2 regions of the Rouxiella sp. T17 genome follow, and region 1 is predicted to be linked to the other one. Evidence: predicted binding sites of a transcription regulator. Region 1 holds the regulator's gene; the other holds the start of a gene.
What was found. Region 1 encodes PurR, which represses purine synthesis genes. Its sites were predicted from a motif close to CANGCAAACGTTTGCNTG; they were not measured.
Positions count from the first base shown of each region.

Region 2: the regulator PurR is predicted to act here: its motif matches at 4,474-4,491, upstream of SC206_RS01440 (nucleobase:cation symporter-2 family protein).

Region 1 is NZ_JAWUEA010000041.1:2,805-13,176, forward strand. It holds gene SC206_RS19305 (riboflavin synthase subunit alpha) at 1-79, shown strand, start outside; gene cfa (cyclopropane fatty acyl phospholipid synthase) at 193-1,344, opposite strand; gene punC (purine nucleoside transporter PunC) at 1,724-2,920, opposite strand; gene punR (DNA-binding transcriptional activator PunR) at 3,121-4,023, shown strand; gene purR (HTH-type transcriptional repressor PurR) at 4,104-5,129, opposite strand; gene SC206_RS19330 (C40 family peptidase) at 5,577-6,449, opposite strand; gene SC206_RS19335 (Grx4 family monothiol glutaredoxin) at 6,916-7,266, shown strand; gene rnt (ribonuclease T) at 7,371-8,042, opposite strand; gene gloA (lactoylglutathione lyase) at 8,167-8,574, opposite strand; gene SC206_RS19350 (alkene reductase) at 8,698-9,789, opposite strand; gene SC206_RS19355 (DUF1289 domain-containing protein) at 10,009-10,248, shown strand; gene SC206_RS19360 (FUSC family protein) at 10,260-10,372, opposite strand, start outside.
Region 2 is NZ_JAWUEA010000007.1:28,724-39,095, forward strand. It holds gene dtd (D-aminoacyl-tRNA deacylase) at 1-162, shown strand, start outside; gene fabY (fatty acid biosynthesis protein FabY) at 197-1,129, shown strand; gene SC206_RS01435 (AsmA family protein) at 1,201-2,880, opposite strand; gene SC206_RS01440 (nucleobase:cation symporter-2 family protein) at 3,027-4,418, opposite strand; gene recG (ATP-dependent DNA helicase RecG) at 4,668-6,749, opposite strand; gene trmH (tRNA (guanosine(18)-2'-O)-methyltransferase TrmH) at 6,746-7,441, opposite strand; gene spoT (bifunctional GTP diphosphokinase/guanosine-3',5'-bis pyrophosphate 3'-pyrophosphohydrolase) at 7,446-9,554, opposite strand; gene rpoZ (DNA-directed RNA polymerase subunit omega) at 9,569-9,850, opposite strand; gene gmk (guanylate kinase) at 9,905-10,372, opposite strand, start outside.

The sequences.
Region 1 (10,372 bases):
GCGGGTGCTTGCCAGCCGTGAAGCAGCACAGGCCGCCGCCGCCGCGCTGGCCGAGCAGCAACATCACGACGCTGAGTGATAAAAAAGAGCCAATAAAAAGCCGAGGGCAATTAACGTCGCCTTCGGCTTTTTTGTTGCAGCAGCTAATGTGTAGAACCCAAATAAATAAAAAAAGCTAGTTAAAACTTAGGTTTAACGCGGCACGCGGATCCCGCCTTCAACGCCGTTCGGACTCAATACTACCTGCCAAAGCTGAATGTCGCGCGCGCGGAATGCCCCGGCGCAGGCGTTCAGATAGTAGGAGAACATCCGGTAAAAGCGGCTTGAATAGTTATCGGCAATCGTAGGCCAGGCTTGCAGGAAACGCTCATACCAGGCCATCAGCGTGTGGTCGTAATCCGAGCCAATATTGTGCCAGTCTTCCATGACGAACAACCCTTCGGTGTATTGAGCAATATGCTTAACCGACGGCAGACAGCCGTTAGGGAAAATATATTTATCAATCCACGGATCGACGTTGAGATCGGTTTTATTGGCGCCGATGGTGTGCAGCAGGAACAGGCCGTCGGGCTTGAGATTGTGTTTAACCACGTTGAAATAGGTCTGATAGTTTTTCGGACCCACATGCTCGAACATGCCGACCGACACGATGCGATCAAACTGGTCGTCGAGGTCGCGATAATCCTGTAACAGGATAGTCACGTCGAGACCTTCGCAGCGTTGCTGAGCCATTTTTTGCTGTTCGGCCGAAATAGTCACGCCGAAAACGCTCACGCCATAGTTGCGCGCGGCATATTCCGCTAATCCACCCCAGCCACAGCCGATGTCGAGCAGGCGCTGACCCGGTTGCAGTTGCAGTTTATCGCAAATCATTTTCAGCTTGGCTTCCTGCGCTTGTTCAAGCGTGGTGGCGTCTTTCCAATAGCCGCAGGAATATTGCATGTAGGGGTCGAGCATTTTACTGAACAGATCGTTACCGAGGTCGTAATGTTCTTTACCGACGATCCAGGCACGTTTTCTGGATTGAAGGTTGGTCAGTCTTGCTGCTGCAATGCGAAGGGTGTCCTTTAAATGATGCGGAAGTTTGCTCTCAAGGCCAGCGGCAACAACGCGTTGGAAGAAAATGTCGAGTCTTTCACATTCCCACCAGCCGTCCATGTAGCTTTCACCCAAACCGAGCGAACCTTCCTGCAGGACACGTTTAAAAAAATCGGGATTTTTTACGGTAATGTCAAAAGGGCGGGAACCATTAACCTCGATGCCAGCCATTCTTAACATTTCGCTTGCGATGCGGTACCACTGATTGTCTTGAATACTTAGATCTTCTACGCACGATGTACTCATAGCTTCTCCATCACTTTTCTCTTCTGACTTATTAACCAGCCAACTTATTTAACCAGCCAAGTTATTTAACCCATTAACAAATAGGAACGCCTGGCAGATCTAATGAGAACAGACGAAAGGATCCGTCTTGCCTGATATACGACTATGAACAGAGGAAAATACGAAGGACACCTGACGGTTTAACGCCACGGTGAAACATCCTTGTACTATTAATGTGACGCGATGCCCGCGCCCAAAAGTTGCTTGTGATAAAAGTTTTGTAAAAGTGTTATTTTATTTTGTTGAATTGAGTATAAGCTCGCCTGCCAGCATTCTCAATATTAAATATTCGCAGGCGCACCTATTGTTCAACTCACTGTTTGCTATGATTTTTTAGCAGTCAATTAGCATGCTTTGCTTCTGGATGTCTGGACTTCTGTTTTGCCACTTTCTTCGTCAATCTATATCCCAATACCATTAATCCTACCGTCGATAACATCACTGTGACCGTCGCCAGCAAAGGTTGGGCAATAAATGTCGAGACCAGCATGCTGGCAATAAAACATAATCCTAATTGCAGAGTATTTTGCAGCGCGGCAGCCTTGCCGGTATTTGCCGGGAAGGGCATCAATGCGTTCGCCACCACAATCGGATAACAGGCACCGTTCATGAAAGCCATAAAGCAGAACGGAATCAGCAAGGCTAATAATGGCGCCGTGGTGAGTGTGGCAATCAGGAATAATGAAATAACGCTGACCGCATAGCCCACTAATAGCCAAGGCAGCAGGCGAGCGCCATCAATTTTGCCGATAAGCGCGCGACATCCATAACCGCCGAGTAAAAATGCAATCGTTTGAGGCACATAGCTTAAACCAATGGCCGATGCGCCATAGCCCATTTCACCCAGAATAAAGGGTGAGCCGGTCAGCCAGGCAAAGAAACCCGCCGAGCTGGCGGCGTAAATCAATACGTTACCGCTATAGACCGGCGAGGCTAACATGCTGCCGATCCCACTTTGTGATGAATTTTTTTGCCCGCTTGCTTTACGCGTTTCTTTTAAGGTCAGCGTGAAGAACAGCAGCAACGCGCCCAGAACTAACAGCAGGGCGAAAATCACGCGCCAGTTAAAGTGATTCAAAACCCAGGCACCGACCAGTGGGGCAAGCGCGGGGGAAAGCGCGACCAGCGGCATGATGCTGGCAAAAGTGCGTTTGGCAACCTGCGCGGAATAGCGGTCAACCACCAGCGCCTGCCAGCTTACCGCCGCCGCACAAACGCCCACGGCCTGCACGAAACGCAGCGCCAGCAGCAGCTCGGTGCTTTGCACCCAAATCATGCCGAGACAGCCGAAGGTAAACAGCCCCAAACCCGCCAGCAGGATAGGTTTCCGACCAAACTTGTCTGACAATGGCCCCCAAATCAGCTGCGCGGCCGCAAAACCCGCTAGAAAAACGCTCAGGCTCGAGCTAATTGCGCCGGGCGAGGCATCAAGGCTTTCTTGCATATAACCGAAGGCCGGCAGATACATGTCGGTGGCCAAAAATCCGAGCATGCTCAGACCCGCCAAATAAAGTAAAAATCCAAATGAAGGTTTCATGATGTTCTCTTGTAATGCGTAAACGTAGCCAAAACTGTTGTAGGGACAGAATTTGGGAGTGAATGTGCTAAAAGCGAAAAGTTAAGAGCGCGCAGTTTATCTGCTTGGCGCGGCGGTTGTGAAACGCTAATATTTGCACCATCGATTCAAAAATTTTGAAAGCAGAGGGCGGCCTTTTCAGGCGTCGCGAGGAACCGGTTATGTGGTCAGAATATTCACTGGAAGTCGTCGACGCCGTCGCGCGGAACGGCAGCTTTACCGCGGCGGCTCAAGAGCTGAATCGCGTGCCCTCGGCGATCAGTTATCAGGTGCGCCAGCTTGAAGAATGGCTGGCGGTGCCGCTGTTCGAAAGGCGGCATCGCGACGTGGAATTAACCCCTTCAGGGCGGCTTTTCGTTGAAGAAGCGCGGGTGCTTATCAAAAAAATGCTCTCAACCCGGCGTCAGTGTCAGCAGATTGCCAACGGCTGGAGCGGACAGCTGCGCGTGGCGGTGGATCGCATCGTTAAACCGGCGCGCGTGCGCCAGCTGGTGGTGGATTTTTACCGCGCCTTTCCCGATACGGAGCTGCTCATTCAGGGCGAAGTTTTTAACGGCGTGTGGGACGCGCTGGCCGACGATCGCGCCGACGTGGCGATTGGCGCGACCAGCGCGGTGCCGGTGGGCGGGCGTTTTAGCTTCCGAGATATGGGCACCTTGCCGTGGCATTGTGTAGTCAGCGCCGAACATCCGTTGGCACAGCTTAAGCTGGCGCTTAACGATGACGCGCTTCGCCCTTATCCTGCGCTGTGTATTGAAGATACTTCAAGAAATCTGCCTAAGCGCGACACCTGGACACTCGATAACCAGCGCCGTTTAGTGGTGCCGGACTGGACCTGTGCCATCGATTGCCTGTGTGAAGGGCTGTGTGTCGGCATGCTGCCCGTTCACATGGTGGAAACGTGGATTGCAAAACAGCAGCTGGCGGTGCTCGATTTAGCCAGTGGTTTTCCGGAAAGCCCGTGTTGCCTGACGTGGGATCAGCGCAATCACTCTCCGGCACTGGATTGGCTGCTCAATTATTTGGGCGACAGCGAGACGTTAAATAAAGAGTGGTTGCGGTAGGCTGTTCCGTATAAAAAGGCTTTAAATAAAAAAAACGCCTACAAGGTAGGCGTTTAGGGGGTTAATCTGATAAATAACTTTTAACGACGATAGTCGATAAACGGACCATCGACCACAGAGCGTCTTTCTACCAGCTTCGGTTTCACTTCAATGGTCTGCTGAATCTCGCGTTTGCTGATGATTCTGTCGAGCAACATGGTGAAAGCCATTTCGCCCAGTCGCTCTTTCGGCTGGTGGACGGTGGTTAACGCCGGTGAGAAATAACGCGCGTTGCGCACGTTGTCATAGCCAATCACCGAAATGTCCTGTGGAACGCGCAGGCCCATTTCGTCGGCGGCGCAAATCGCGCCCATTGCCATAACGTCACCACCACAGAAAATCGCCGTCGGCCGCTGCTTCTGATTCAAGATCTTTTGCATCGCCTGATAACCGGACTCTGGCTCGAAATCGCCCTGAACGACCCATTCATCGCGCACGGCAATGTTGGCTTCGTTCATGGCTTTTAAAAATCCGCGATAACGACCGCCGCCGGTGTTGCGATTAAGCTGGCCCGGAATAGCGCCAATGTCGCGGTGACCGCGTTCGATCAAATAACGGCCCGCCAGATAACCGCCTTCAAAGGCGTTATCAATAATCGAGTCGGTAAAATCGTTTTTCGCCTCGCCCCAATCCATGACAACCATGGGAATCGAACGATACTCTTCGAGCATCGCCAGCAGCTCGGCAGGATATTCTGCGCACATGACCAGCAGGCCATCGACGCGTTTTTGCGCCAGCATCTGCAAATAGGCTTTTTGCTTTTCAAAATCATTGTGCGAGTTGCACAAAATCAGGGTGTAACCCTTGGCAAAGCAGCTATTTTCAACCGCTTCAATCACTTCGGCAAAGTAGGGCGCCTCGCTTGAGGTTGCCAGCAGGCCGATAGTCTTGGTGTTGTTAACCTTCAGGCTGCGCGCGACGGCACTCGGCGAATAGTGCAGATCTTTAATGGCAGCGCGGACAGCGGCTTTGGTTTCTTCGGCGACGAAACGGGTTTTATTGATGACGTGCGACACGGTTGTAGTCGAAACACCAGCGCGCTTAGCGACATCTTTGATCGTGGCCATGTAAAAATCACTCCTGAACTAACCCTTTTCAGCACGTTAGTTTTTTGTTAATCGTTTGCCTGCGTGCATTCCACTGCTCAAATCATTTTAGGCAGTCGAATCGTTGGGGAGTTTCAGGAAGGCCTGAAAGAAGCGTCGGACAGCTAAGACCGGGCACACAGCGTGGTAACCGCTAATTTTCTCTTATATCGTTATAAAGGGAAAGCCAAATTTGTGCTTTCCCTTTAACTTGATGCGCAAATTGGCCTATTTAAGAGTTTTGTTGCGCAATAAAACCAAAGCAGGCGGCGCTAAAAGTGAAAAGGGCGATTTCCTATTAAAGAAATCGCCCTTGTCTATTTTCTTTCTGCGCCCGCTTTAGCCATATTGCCTGTTAGGGCTGGAAGGCGATTCGGGGTAAACCATTCGTTAAATGCTATTCACAGGTGTTAAGCGAGAAATCATTATTTAACGAATCGTTTTTGGCGTCATCACTCGGCGAGCACCAACATAATGGTCTTGCCAGTAGTTATCGGCCAGATAACTGATTTTGATGTCTTCACCAGTACGTGGCGACTGAATAAATTTGCCGTTACCGACATAAACGCCTACGTGGTCCGCTGCGCCGCGCTTGGAAATACGGAAGAAGACTAAATCTCCGGATTCAAGCTCACCGCGAGCAATAGGGGCTGCGTCGCGTAAATGGTACATCTCGTTGGCGGTACGTGGCATCTTGATACGCATTAAATCTTTATACGCGTAATAGACCAGACCACTGCAATCGAAACCGGTATTTGGCGAGGTTCCGCCCCAGCGATAAGGTTTGCCGACCTGGTGCATCAGCTTGTTCATCGCGGTTTCTTTAGCGTGCAAATACTTTTTCTTGTGTGCGGCGCTCAAAGTCAGCGGGGCACAGGTATCGGCTTTGGCTTTATGCTTTCGATGTCGGCCATAGCTCTTTTTCGTTTCTGTCGCGCACAACACGTTAGTGGTGGAGGCAACAGAACGGGTAATAGAAGTTATCTCTTTCTTCGGCTTTTCGGCTTTGTTTCTTACCAGCTTGGTGCTGATAGGATGTTGATGAGCAATTTTGCTCTTCGCCTGCACGCGGGTTTTACTTTTGCCGTGTTCTTTCGCTTTAGTCTGCTCTTTAACGGGAACCGTTTTCGTCTTTTTACTGCTTCGGGCGACGACCTTTCGCTTTCGTCGCTCATCAGGTTTTGCCTGATTAATATGTTTTTCCGCCTGCTGCACGGAAACACGACTGCTTGGCGAAGCATGCGCCAAATTTAAAAAGAGCTGGGTAAACAGCAGCACAAAAAGCGTAAACATTAAACGCATGGCGTCGCTACCAATATTAGGCCGAAGTTAAACATCAAAAGATGTCCCAGTATTCCCCAAAAGCGGGAGACAAAACAGCACGAATTGCTTCGATTCTAATTCATATTGTGAGAAAAAGTTAATAACTTTTTTTTCGGCTGAAATATGAACTATGATGCTGCAAAATTAACCGAGATTCAGGGGCTTATACCGACGTTACCAAAAAGATCCCGTCAGGATCCTTTGGGTTAAAGTCACAGAATAAAAATGTTATTCTATTTGAATCTTTAGTTTTGCACTGTTTTGGCAATCAGGGATACTATCACCGACATTACCGTGATGCATTAACTTACGCGATAAAGACCCTGCAAAAAATAGCGTTTTTATCCGCGAGCTGCCATCGTTACAATGGCAGACAGTTGATCAGGTTTTCCCTGGATTGAGTAATGACCGTGACAGCCAATTAATGGCTTGAGGAAGCAAGAAAATGACCACTACTATTGAAAAAATTCAGCAGCAGGTTTCCGAAAACCCAATCCTGCTTTACATGAAAGGCTCACCAAAGCTGCCAAGCTGCGGCTTCTCTGCTCAGGCCGTTCAGGCGCTGTCAGCCTGCGGCGAGCGTTTTGCCTACGTTGATATCCTGCTGAACCCGGATATCCGCGCAGAAATGCCAAAATTCGCCAACTGGCCAACCTTCCCGCAGCTGTGGGTAGACGGTGAGCTGGTCGGTGGCTGTGATATCGTGATCGAAATGTATCAGCGCGGCGAACTGCAGCAGCTGATCAAAGAGACGGCCGAGAAGTACAAGACCAACGAAGAACAGCAGCCAGAATAAGCATTCCTCCCTTTTTAGGGGAATGCTTCAAGGCAAAACAAAAGAGCGGCATCGATATTCGATAGCCGCTCTTTTTTTATTGTTTTAAGCCGTGCTTTTAGTCGTTATTCAGCGTTGGCGTCGATTTCATCTTCATCTGCGGCGATAGGCAGTGGCCAGCCACCCAAACGTTTCCAGCGATTGACCAGCTCGCAGAATAAATGCGCGGTCTGCTCGGTGTCATACAGCGCGGAGTGCGCCTGTGAACTGTCGAACGGCATGCCCGCTGCAATGCAGGCTTTGGCCAGCACGGTTTGACCCAGCACCAATCCGCTCAGCGCGGCGGTATCAAAAGTGGCAAACGGGTGGAAAGGGTTACGTTTCAAGCCCGCACGTTCGGCGGCGGCCATCAGGAAGCTGTGATCAAAGTTGGCATTGTGCGCCACGATAATTGCGCGGTTGCAGTCCTGCTCCTTCATACCCTTGCGGATCCCCTTGAAAATCGCATGCAGCGCGTCATATTCGCTGACCGCGCCACGCAGCGGATTGGTCGGATCGATGCCGTTGAACGCCAGCGCTTCAGGATGCAGGATCGACCCTTCAAAAGGCTCGACGTGGAAATGCAGCGTTTCATCGTTTTGCAGCCAGCCTTCGTCGTCCATTTTTAACGTGACGGCGGCTATTTCGAGCAGGGCATCAGTCTGGGAATTAAACCCGGCGGTTTCTACATCTATTACCACAGGATAAAACCCGCGGAAACGACCTTTCAGGGCGTTAACGTCACTTTTTTCAGCCATTGTTATCTTATCTTTAAACGAATTCAGCGCGCATTATGGCAAAAATTCCGGCCAGATGCAGGAAGGAGTGGAAAAAGAAAAAAGGGCGCAGGAGATGCGCCCTTGAGTCCAACAATCCGCAGACTTAGTTGCCCAAGCCGTGACCGACGTGTTCGGACTGGATCAGTTCGATTTTGTAACCGTCTGGATCTTCAACGAAAGCGATAATAGTGGAACCGCCTTTTACCGGACCCGCTTCACGCACGACGCTGCCGCCGGCTTTACGAATGTCTTCGCAGGTTTGCGCAACGTCATCAACGCCCAGCGCCAAGTGACCAAACGCGGTGCCGTGATCGTAGCTGTCAACGCCGTAGTTGTAGGTCAGCTCGATGACTGCGCCTTTGCTTTCGTCTTCATAGCCGACGAAGGTCAAATCGTATTTGTATTCTTCATTCTTGCTGGTGCGCAAAACGCGCATGCCAAGGATTTCGGTGTAAAACTTCACTGAGCGTGGCATGTCGCCAACGCGGATCATGGTATGGAGTAAACGCATAATATCCTCTGTTTCTCATTTAATTCTATTGATACTAGACTAGCGCAATGAGGCGGCTTTGTCTGTACGCGACCGGCCAACTGCACAGTCTGTAAGCATCCGCCTCATTGCCAATCGGCTTCTTTATAAAGTAGGATAATCCGTGTAACCCTGCGCGCCGCCGCCGTAGAAGGTTTCTGGCTGTGGTTCGTTCAATGGCGCATGGCTTTTCAGGCGCTCAACCAAATCCGGGTTGGCAATGTAGCTGCGACCAAAGGCCACGGCGTCGATGTAACCCTTGTCGATCAACTCTTCGCCTTTCTCGGCGGTGTAAGCACCCGCGCCCACGATGACGCCTTTATAATGCTCGCGGATTAACTTGCGGAACGCTTCGGTATACGATTTACCGCCTGCCCAGTCTGGCTCTGAAATGTGCAGATAAGCCAGATTACGCTTGTTCAGCTCGTCGAGCAGGTAAACGGCGGCCGCTTCCTGATCGTCGCCATTGTCCAAACCATTAAACGGACCCATCGGCGAAATACGAATACCCACGCGATCGGCACCAATTTCGGCCACGGCGGCATCGACCACTTCCAGCGTCAGGCGAGAACGGTTTTCGACGCTGCCGCCGTAATTATCTTCGCGCTGGTTAGAGGCCGGAGAGAGGAACTGGTGCAGCAGGTAGCCGTGCGCCGCGTGCAACTCGATATAGTCGAAATCGGCGTCACGTGAATGGGCAGCGGCAACGCGGAAATCATTAACAATGCCCGCTATTTCAGCGGTTTCCAGCGCGCGAGGCGTTGAACACTCTTCGCGAACCGGATTGCCGTTGGCATCACGCAGGCTGGTACGTGTACCGGCAGCAATGGCCGACGGTGCGACAGGTGCCTGATTGTCTGGCTGCAAGCTGGTGTGCGAAATACGGCCCACGTGCCACAGCTGCACGGCAATATTTCCGCCTTTGGCATGTACGCCCGCGACGATTTTTTTCCACGCGGCAATCTGCTCCGGCGTGTGCAGGCCCGGCGCGCCGGCATAGCCTTTGGCCTGGAAAGAGATCTGCGTCGCTTCGGTAATCAGCAGGCCGGAGCTGTGGCGCTGCGCGTAATATTCGCCCATCAGCGGAGTAGGAATGTCGCCCGGCTCGATGCTGCGAAGACGCGTCAACGGCGCCATAAAGACGCGATTTGGCAAGGTCTTGTGACCGACAACGATCGGCGTAAACAGTGTAGACATGTTTTGATATTCCCTGAAAATGAGTGGAGCCAATTATTAGCTGACTGCATTTACGGTAATAGACCGATCTCTCCTGGTCAATGTAGCGAGGCCGTCCACCGCTCATTTTGCTACGTCGGGCAGCGGGTTTTTTGCGGAGTTAGACTAAAATAAAGGCAATAAGAGAGGTTGGCTGTTTATTGGCGATTTGGCTTGGTGATAACAAAGGTGGGAGGTTCGGTGGCGCAGCAGCTTGAGTTTTTTGATATTCCCAGTCCATGCCGCAACCTGTGTGAGCTGGACCCGAAAGGCTATTGTCGCGGCTGTTTTCGCAGCCGACAGGAACGTTTTGAATGGAACGGCATGAATAACGCCGAAAAACGCCACGTGCTGCATCTTTGCCATCAACGCTATTTACGCTTCTCCCGCGCCGCCAAAGCAAATGATGAAACCCCGCCAGAGCAGCCTTCACTGTTTTGATCGGCTAAACGTTAAGCCGGTTTGGGCGCAGAAGGCGCTGGATTGGCCGCCACGTCTTCGATATTTATCGCCGATTGCAGCTGCGACAGCGAGCAATAAAGCCGCCAGATTACCCCCGCCAACT
Region 2 (10,372 bases), on a different contig from region 1:
TTCTCGAAAGGCGCCGCCCCCGCCGAGGCTGACAGGCTTTATCAATATTTTACCGGTCAATGCCGTGAAAAAGGCCTTCATACCGAAACCGGGCGTTTTGCTGCCGACATGAAAGTGGCTTTGGTTAATGATGGACCTGTTACCTTCTGGTTGCAGGTCTAACACAACGGCGCAATGCCAGAGAGAGAAAGTATCTATGTATCATCTGAGAGTTCCCGTAACCGAATCAGAACTGGCTGCCTATTATCAATTCCGTTGGGAAATGCTGCGCAAGCCTCTGCATCAGCCGGAAGGGTCAGAGCGTGATGCCTATGATGCCATGGCGCATCACCAGATGGTGGTCGATGAACACGGCAAACCTGTCGCCATCGGACGTTTATATATTAATGCCGACAACGAAGCGTCGATTCGCTTTTTGGCGGTCGACCCGAACGTGCAGGCCAAAGGGCTGGGTACATTAGTCGCGATGACGCTCGAGTCCGTCGCCCGACAGGAAGGCGTAAAGCGCGTGGTGTGTAGCGCCCGTGAAGACGCCGTCGAGTTTTTTGCCAAGCTCGGTTTTATCAATCAGGGCGAAATCACCACGCCGCAAAGTACGCCGGTGCGCCACTTTTTGATGATCAAACCGATAGAAACGCTGGACGACATTCTGCATCGCCCCGACTGGTGCGGGCAGCTGCAACAGGCGTGGTACGATCATATTCCGCTCAGCGAAAAGATGGGCGTGCGCATCAGCCAGTACACCGGCCAGCGTTTTGTTACCACCATGCCTGAAACCGGCAATCAGAACCCGCACCACACGCTGTTTGCGGGCAGCCTGTTTTCACTGGCGACATTAACGGGCTGGGGGCTGATTTGGCTGCTGCTGCGTGAACGCCATTTGGGCGGCACTATCGTGTTGGCCGACGCGCACATTCGTTACAGTTCGCCCGTGACCGGCAGGCCGCGCGCCATTGCCGATCTCAGCTCGATTAGCGGAGATTTAGACCGACTGGCGAAAGGGCGCAGAGCGCGCGTGCAGCTTAAAGTGCAGCTCATGGGCGAAGAAGGCGAGGGCGCAGTATTTGAAGGAACCTATCTCGTCTTACCCGCGTCCCCCAATGATCCTCTTGAGCCGGCCATTAACTAAAAAAAAGCCCGGTCATTGCCGGGCGTGTCGCTGTATAAAATAATCTTCGCACAATCAGAAGGTTAGTTAACTTATTGACTCACCACGCCGCGATTCATCTGCTGCTGGATCTCTTGGCCGTTGTTGCCGGTGGCGTGCAGCGTGCCGCTAAGCGTGGGTTTGAAATCGACGTTGGCGGGCATCTGCCCTTTGAGATTCAGCTGCATATTAACGTTGCCCTGCACGCCAATTTCCGGCCAGCCCCAGTTTTTCAGCTCGTTGGCCGGTACCGCGCGGCCCGTCAGCATGACGGAAAAATCGCGCTGTGGCTGCTGGCTCACCTTGCCGGTGGCTTCCAGTAATCCCTCTTTGGTAAACGCGCTCAGCTCGGCAATATTTACGGCGTCTTCATTGGCTTCCAGCGCCAGAGAAGGGCGGCGCACGTCGTTGCGAATAAAGGTCGCATCGCTGGCGTTGAGGTTTAGCTTGCCCGACCACATTCCCCACTGATGATTACGCGCCAGCTTGAGATTGGTGCCGAAACCGTCGAGTCCGGTTATCTGGAAAGGCGCGTCGGGCGAGATATCGATGATCAGGTTTCGATTGGCGGTAAACTTCGCCACCGACACGTCCGACAGCCAGTCTGGCAGTTGATCGAGCCACAGCTGACGCCAGTTTTCCGGCAGCGTATATTCCAGCGACGCGACGCTCAGCTGGTCAAGCTCAAGATTATGCGACGCGCGGATCCAGTTCCCTGAAGTGCGCAACAGGCCGCCTTCCCAACGCGTGCCGAACTGGCGAATGGCGATGCCCTGCGGCGAAAAGTCGAGATTCAGATTCGGATCGCTGAAATGCAGATTACCGTTAATCAGGTCGGTGGCGTTCATAGAAAGCTGGCCGTCGCTACTTTGCCAGTCTCCCTTTTGCAGCGTGACGTCGGTAACCGTCATATCCAAATCGCTGATTGACCAGTTTTGTCCCTGAAGACGGGCGTCGATCAGGTCGAAACGCTTGATATCGACCTTCGGCAGCTTGATAAATTCCTGCCAAAACGTACTGATTGGCTGCGCGCTTTGCAGCCTGACATTGCTCAACCGCAGATTATCCAGTGTCCAGCTGCCATCGGCGCTGCGGCTCGCTTTGCCCGTCAGTTCGCCACGCGAAACATCCGCGCCAAAGTTGCTTAACGTCAGCTGCTTGTTATCGATTTGGCCCCGAATCAACACGTTTTGAGCAGGAATATCATCCAGCGCCAGCGTGTCGGCGCTAAGTTGAAACTGCGCATTGTTGCCTAACACGGCGCCGGACGTTGGCTGCCACGGCGAGATACCGGCATTAACGTTTTTGCCCTCGACCTTCCACTGCTCAAGCCCGCCACTCAGCGCGATATTGCTCAGTTGCAGCGTATTGGCCTTCAGCGGCAGGTTCAGCGATTGCGGCGAAAGATTAAGGGTTCCGTTAACCAACACCACGCGGTCGAAGGTGCGCGGCTCGGTGATTTGTGCCCAATCAAGGTCGAGATCGACCTCGGCGGCATCGAGCACGTCGGGCTGATTTTTCTCGGCAAACTTCACGCCGGAAAGGCTCAGGCGCGACGGCGAAGACCAGTCGTGATCAATCTTGCTAATCGACAGGCGATATTCACTGTTTTCAGTCACCCAGCGGCTAATCGAGCCCGCCGCCCAGCGCGTTTGCAGAAATACGTAGAATATGACCAGCACTAAAACCAACAACAGAATGATTGTCAGCAGCAATCTACCGAGAAATTTCATCGTTTAAATCCATGTCCGTGGGAGCGGAAATCGTAAAGATGTTTATGCCGTAATCGGCACTCGTTCTCAACAGGTTACCATGTAAACGGCAATAAAAAACGGCGGGAGGAGTGACCCTGCCGCCGTTATTGATGCCCTGTTGCGCGTTAAGGTTCGCGCGGGAAGAGCAGATTCAGCACGATAGCCGTGATCCCGCCCGCCGCAATGCCCGAAGAGAGCAGGGTTTTGAGCCAGTCCGGCGCAAACTGCAAAATCAGCGGCTGCTGCGAAACGCCCATGCCGACGGCCAGCGACAGCGCCATGATCATGATTGCGCGACGATTTAATCGTTCTCTCGACACGATACGCACGCCCGAAGCCGCGATGGTGCCGAACATCACGATGGTCGCGCCGCCCAGAACCGGCTCCGGAATATGCTGCACAAAGCCCGCTACCGCCGGGAAAAGGCCCAGCACGATGAGCATCAGCGCAACCACAAAACCGACATAACGGCTGGCCACGCCGGTCAGCTGAATAACGCCATTATTCTGACCAAAGCAGGAGTTCGGGAAGGTGTTGAACACTGCCGAGAGCATCGAGTTAAGGCCGTTTGCCAGCACGCCGCCTTTGATGCGTTTCATATAAACCGGGCCGCTAACCGGCTGTTCGGAAACGTCAGAGGTCGCCGTGATGTCGCCGATGGTTTCCAGCGAGGTCACCATAAAGATAAGCATCAGCGGAACCAGCAGGTTCCAGTCAAAACCAAGGCCGTAATAAAGCGGGGTCGGCACGTTGATAAGATGCGCGGCCGCGGTCGGCGCGGCGGCAGGCAGCATGCCCATCGCCCAGGCAACGACATAGCCGACGGCCATCGCAATCACCAGCGACGCAACGCGCAGGTAAGGATTACGCTGACGATTCAACAGGATAATCACCGCCAGCACCACGCCCGCCAAAAAGAGATTTTTAGGTGCGCCAAAGGTGTGGTCGCTCATCGCTGCATAACCGCCGCCGATTGAGGTTAAACCAACCTGAATAAGCGACAGGCCGATAATCATCACCACGATGCCGGAAACCAGCGGGGTAATCACGCGGCGCGCCAGATGCAGCACGCGCGACAGCAGAATTTCGGTGCAGGACGCGACCATCAGCGTACCAAACAGCGCGGCCATCATGGTCGGCACATCGGCTCCGCCATTTTTCAGCGCCAGGCCGCCCATAATCAGTGGTGCAACAAAGTTGAAGCTGGTGCCCTGAATCGACAGCAGGCCCGAACCCACCGGGCCCCACGTTTTAATCTGTAAAATGGAGGCCAGACCCGAAGCAAACAGCGACATGCTGATAATGTGCTGTGTGTCCTGCGCGGGCAGACCTAATGCCTGACAAATCAGCAGCGCGGGAGTGATAACCGCCACAAACATCGCCAGCAAATGTTGGCAGGCCGCAAACAGCGTTTGTGGCAAAGGCGGGCGATCTTCCAATCGATAAATTAGTTCACTGCTGCGGGTCGTTTCCGACGCTGATAGCTGAGCCTCTGGCTCGGCAGATTGTGTAGGCATTCTTTTGGCACCCCATTAAGCCACAAAGCGGGCATTTTTCATGATATCAAGGCTAAAAGCAATCGTTTGCCGATAGCATTTTTATGGCTTTATCGTCGATAGGGAAGCATGAAAAAGGCCAGCCGAGGCGATGACCGAATAATGTCTGCAATCAATGTCTGCAAACAATTTTTGCAAACAGTGTTTGAAAATAATGTGTTTGCGGGGGAAGGCGAGGTCTGTAGAAAGAACAAATCCTTTTAACGCAGGTTAGGCGTTGGTGTAGCGGACCCTTTCCGGCAGCCAGCGTTCGATGAGCGCCTTGGCGTGTTCGGGATATTGCTGGTGAAGGTGGCGCGCCACCCGCTGAACTTCGGGGATCATCGCCTGATCGCGCAGCAGGTCGGCGACCTTAAACTCGGCGCTGCCGGTTTGGCGGGTGCCAAGCAGCTCGCCCGGACCGCGAATTTCGAGATCCTGCTGTGCGATAACAAAGCCGTCGTTGCTGTCGCGTAACACCTGCAAACGCTTTTGCGCCGTTTTACTCAGCGGCGTTTTATAGAGCAGCACGCAGTGAGAGGCCACGGCGCCACGGCCCACGCGGCCACGCAGCTGGTGCAGCTGTGCCAGACCCAAACGCTCGGGGTTTTCGATAATCATCAGGCTGGCATTGGGCACGTCGACGCCCACTTCAATGACCGTAGTCGCGACCAGCAGCTGGATTTCACCCTGCTTGAAGGCGGCCATCACGGCCTGCTTTTCCTGCGCTTTCATGCGGCCGTGAATCAAGCCGACATTAAGCTCCGGCAAGGCAATTTTCAGCCCTTCCCACGTCGCTTCGGCCGCCTGCGCTTCAAGCATTTCCGACTCTTCAATCAGCGTACACACCCAATAAGCCTGACGATTCTCATCGACGCAGGCGCTTTTCACTCGCTGGATGATGTCGTTTCGGCGCGTGTCTGCAATAGCCACGGTGGTGACCGGCGTTCGGCCCGGCGGGAGTTCGTCGATAACCGAGGTGTCGAGATCGGCATAGGCCGTCATGGCGAGCGTGCGGGGGATCGGCGTCGCGGTCATAATCAGCTGGTGCGGATGAAAACCTTGCTGCCTGCCTTTTTCCCACAGCGCCAAACGCTGGTGGACGCCAAAACGGTGCTGCTCGTCGATGATGACCAGCGCGAGCGCCGAGAACTGAATCTGTTCCTGGAAGATGGCGTGCGTGCCCACGATCATTGAAACCTGACCGCTGGCGATAGCATCCTGCTGGGCAATTCGCGCCTTGCCTTTTTGCTTTCCGGCCAGCCAGCCAACCTGAATACCCAGCGGCTCGAACCACTGACGGAAATTATTCGCGTGCTGTTCGGCCAGCAGTTCGGTGGGAGCCATCAGGCCAACCTGCTTGCCCTGCGCGATCGCGCAAAGTGCCGCCAGCGCGGCAACCAGCGTTTTGCCGGAACCCACGTCGCCCTGCACCAGACGCATCATCGGATAGCCCTGCGCGAGGTCGTGTTCAATCTCTTCGACCACCCGTTTTTGCGCGCCGGTTGGGCTAAACGGCAGCGACGCCAGAAACGCGTCTATCAGTTGGTGATCTTTCACCAGCGGCAGCGCTTTATAACTCTGCGTACCGGCGCGCACCGCCAGCATGCTTAAGTTATGCGCCAGCAGCTCTTCCATAATCAGTCGGCGCTGTGCCGGATGCTGACCTTTTTCAAGGTCCTCAAGCTGCATATCTGGAGGCGGACGATGCAAAAGATGCAGCGCCTGCGAAAGCGGGATCAGCGAACGGCTCAGCTCCTGCGGCAGAAGCTCGGCGATAGGCTGAGTATCCAGCAACGCCAGCGCCTGATCGGTGAGTTTGCGCAGCGTCGCCTGACGAATACCCTCCGTGGTCGGGTAAACCGGCGTCAGTGATTCTTGTAAAACCACCTCGCTGTTTTCGCCCTGCACGCGGTATTCAGGATGGATAATCTCCGCGCCAATCGTGCCACGTTTAATCTCGCCGTACGCCGTCACGCGTCGGCCGGGCGCCAGGCTGTTTTTCATTGCCGCGTTGAAATTGAAGAAACGAAGAGTCAGCAGGCCCGTGCCATCGCTTATCTGACAGGTGAGCATGCGACGACGGCCAAAGCTGATGTCCGTGCGCAGAACTTCACCTTCAACGGTGGCAAAAATATTGGGCAGTAAGTCGTTTATTGCGTAAAGGCGGGTGCGGTCTTCATAGCGCAAAGGCAAATGAAGCAGCAGATCCTGAATGGTTTCGAGGCCGATTTTTGCGAGCTTTTCCGCCTGACTTGCGCCAACGCCAGAGAGTGACGTGAGCGGGACGGCATCCAGCAGGCGGCCCTTCATCTGACAACCGTCATTTGCATTGCGGCCCACCACTCGTCATCGGCAACAATTTTGCCGGTGTCGTCAATCAGTGGGCGAGGCAGTTTTTTTCGTAGCGCAACGTTGGCAAGCACCGGATAACCCCCTTCGAACAGCAGGCGTTGCTGCTCTTTCTCTTTTAACAGGCTGGTTTTACGCGCGTACATGCCGGCATTTTGCCGCTGACGCTGGGCTTCATAAAGGATAAGCGCCGAGGCTACAGAAACGTTTAACGACTGCACCATGCCGACCATCGGGATAATAATATCGCTGTCGGCCAACGCTAGAGCTTCTGGGGTAATGCCGGTTTTCTCTTGGCCCAGCAAAATGCAGGTAGGAAGGGTGTAATCAATCTCGCGAAAATCGACCGCTTTTTCAGACAGATTAGTCGCCAGAACCTGCATGCCCATCGCCTTCATTTTGGCTACGGCGTCTTGAATAGTTTTATGCGTCTTAACCTGAACCCAGCTGTTGGCACCGGCGGCAAAAGAGCCTTGGGTGCGCATTTTGCTGGTTGGCCAAACGGCATGCACTTCATTGACGCCGACAGCATCGGCAGTTCGAATCACGGCCGAAACGTTATGCGGCTTGTGCACCTGCTCCATACAAACGGTCAGGTCAGGTTGGCGAGCCGCCAGCATTTCTTGAATGCGCGCATAACGTTCTGGAGTCATGGGATCAGTTTCTGTTTCGGGTGACTTTAATCACATCCGGCATAATACGAATCTTGCGCATAATGTTAGCCAGATGTACGCGGTCGCGGGTGCTCAGGCGAATAAATGCGCTGTAAACGCGACCGTCTTTTTCTTCGCTGCTCAGGCTCTGGATATTAGACTGCGCCGCGTTAATCGCCGCCGTCAGATTCGCCAGACCGCCCTGATGGTTGAACATATCAACTTTAATCTCGGCGATAAACTCCTGCTCGGTTTCCTGATTGTCCCATTCGACCGCCATAAACTTCTCGGGCTCTTTCTGATAGCCACGGATGTTTCGGCAAGATTCATGGTGAACCACCAGACCTTTGCCCGGACTGACGTGCGCAATAATCGGGTCGCCCGGAATCGGACGACAGCACTTGGCGAAGGTGATCAGCACGCCGTCTGCGCCTTTAATTGGCAGATTGCGAGAACCTGAAGTCGCCATGGAAGACTGGTCGCCCATCAGATTTTTAGCCACCACCAGACTCATGGCATTACCCAAGCCGATTTCGGCCAGCAGGTCATCCATCGCGTGGAGCTTCATGCGATCAAGCTCTTTCTTGATGTTTTCCGGCGGCAGGTCAGTCAGTTTGCGTCCGCTACCCAGCGCGTGATTCAACAAACGGCGACCCAACGACACAGAGTCGTCGCGCTTGAGGTTTTTCAGCATCTGGCGAATTTTTGCGCGTGCGCGCGAGCTGACCACGAAGTTCAACCACGCCGCATTCGGACGTGCGCCCGGAGCCGTGATGATTTCAATAGTCTGTCCGCTGGTCAGCGGCTGCGAAAGCGGATAAGGCTGTCTGTCGACACGCGCGCCAACGCAGGCATGACCGATATCGGTGTGCACGGCGTAAGCGAAGTCGACCGGCGTTGCTCCAGCAGGCAGCTCGACGATGCGACCTTCCGGCGTAAAGACGTAAATTTCATCGGGGAAGAGGTCGGATTTAACGCTCTCGATGAATTCGAACGAGTTACCCGCGCTCTGCTGAAGCTCAAGCAGGCTCTGCAACCAGCGTTGGGCACGAATTTGCGCCGTCGTGCCGTTGCTCTCGCCGTTCTCTTTATAAGCCCAGTGCGCCGCAACCCCCATCTCTGCCATTTGATCCATATCTTCGGTACGGATTTGCACCTCGACAGGCACGCCGTGCGGACCAATCAGGGAGGTGTGCAGAGACTGATAGCCGTTGGCTTTCGGGATGGCAATATAGTCTTTAACCCGCCCCGGACGAGGCTTGTAAAGGCTGTGCGCCTGACCGAGAACGCGATAGCAGGTATCAAGTTCTTTAACGATCACCCGAAACGCGTAGATATCCATAATCGAATGGAAACGCTGCTCTTTCAGGTGCATCTTAAGATAAATAGAATAGAGGTGTTTTTCACGTCCGCTCACGCGACATTGGATGCCGGCTTCGGTCAGACGTCCCTCAATCTCCGAGAGGATTTTTTGAATCATCTCTTTTCGGTTACCACGCGCAGCTTTCACCACTTCTTTGATAACGCGATAGCGATTGGGGTACAGCGCCTCAAAGCCCAGCTCTTCGAGCTCGGTTTTAAGGTGATGTATACCCAGCCTGTGCGCCAGAGGACTGTAAATTTCCAGCGTTTCACGGGCAATGCGGCGACGTTTATCCGGGCGCAAAGAGCCCAGCGTGCGCATATTATGGGTACGGTCAGCGAGTTTGATCAAAATGACGCGGATGTCTTGCACCATCGCCATAATCATCTTGCGGAAGTTCTCCGCCTGCGCTTCTTTTTTATCCTGGAACTTCAGCTTGTCGAGCTTTGAAACCCCTTCAACCAGTTCGGCAACGCTCTTGCCAAACAACTGTTCCATGTCTTGATAGGTTGCGGGCGTGTCTTCAATGACGTCATGAAGCAACGCAGCCATCAACGTTTCGTGGTCGAGTCGCATTTCAGCTAATATGCAGGCCACGGCTACCGGGTGAGTAATGTAAGGCTCACCGCTCGAGCGTGTCTGACCCTCGTGCGCATCCCGCGCAACGAGGTATGCCTGCACGAGGCGCTTGATCTGGTCCTCTGGCAGGTATTTTTGAATCAGCTGATTCAGGCTTTCAAAGATGTACAAGTTAGACCCGCTGATTAAGTAGGACGACGGCCTTCAGCGATAGCAGTAACCGCTTGCATCTCGTTGGCTTCCTGGTCTTTTTGCTCCTGACGATCGCGAGCGTCGAGGATCTGGTTTGTGATCAGACCTTCTTCGATTTCACGCAGGGCAATAACAGTGAACTTGTCGTTTTCTTCAGCGACCAGTGGATCTTTACCACCAGATTGCAGCTGGCGTGCGCGACGAGCAGCCACCAACACCAGGTCAAAACGGTTACCAATTTTTTCTACAGCGTCTTGAACAGTTACGCGTGCCATATATGTGCTACTCCACAGGGTGACGAAAGACTGGGCATAATACTGAAAGTGACTTCAGTCTGCCAATAGTTTGGTGATTAATCCGTCATGACGGAGCTTTTGACGGCCCAGACGAAGACGTTCTGCACGAATAATGGTTTTAAGGTCCAGCAAAGCCAGATCAAAATCATCATTCACAATTAAATAGTCGTATTCAACGTAGTGCGTTATTTCGGCCACGGCCTGCGCCATACGTTTGGCGATGACTTCTTCGCTGTCTTGTCCACGGCCACGCAGGCGGCGGTCAAGCTCGTCTTTCGACGGCGGCAGCACAAAGATGCTGCGTGCATGAGGCATGCGCTCACGGATTTGCTTGGCACCCTGCCAGTCGATATCCAGAAAGACATCGACACCCGTAGATAAAACCTGCTCGATAGCTTTACGTGACGTGCCGTAATAGTTACCGAATACCTCAGCGTGTTCTAAAAAGTCGTCATGCTCAATCAACTCGCGGAATTCTTCTTTCGACACGAAGAAATAGTG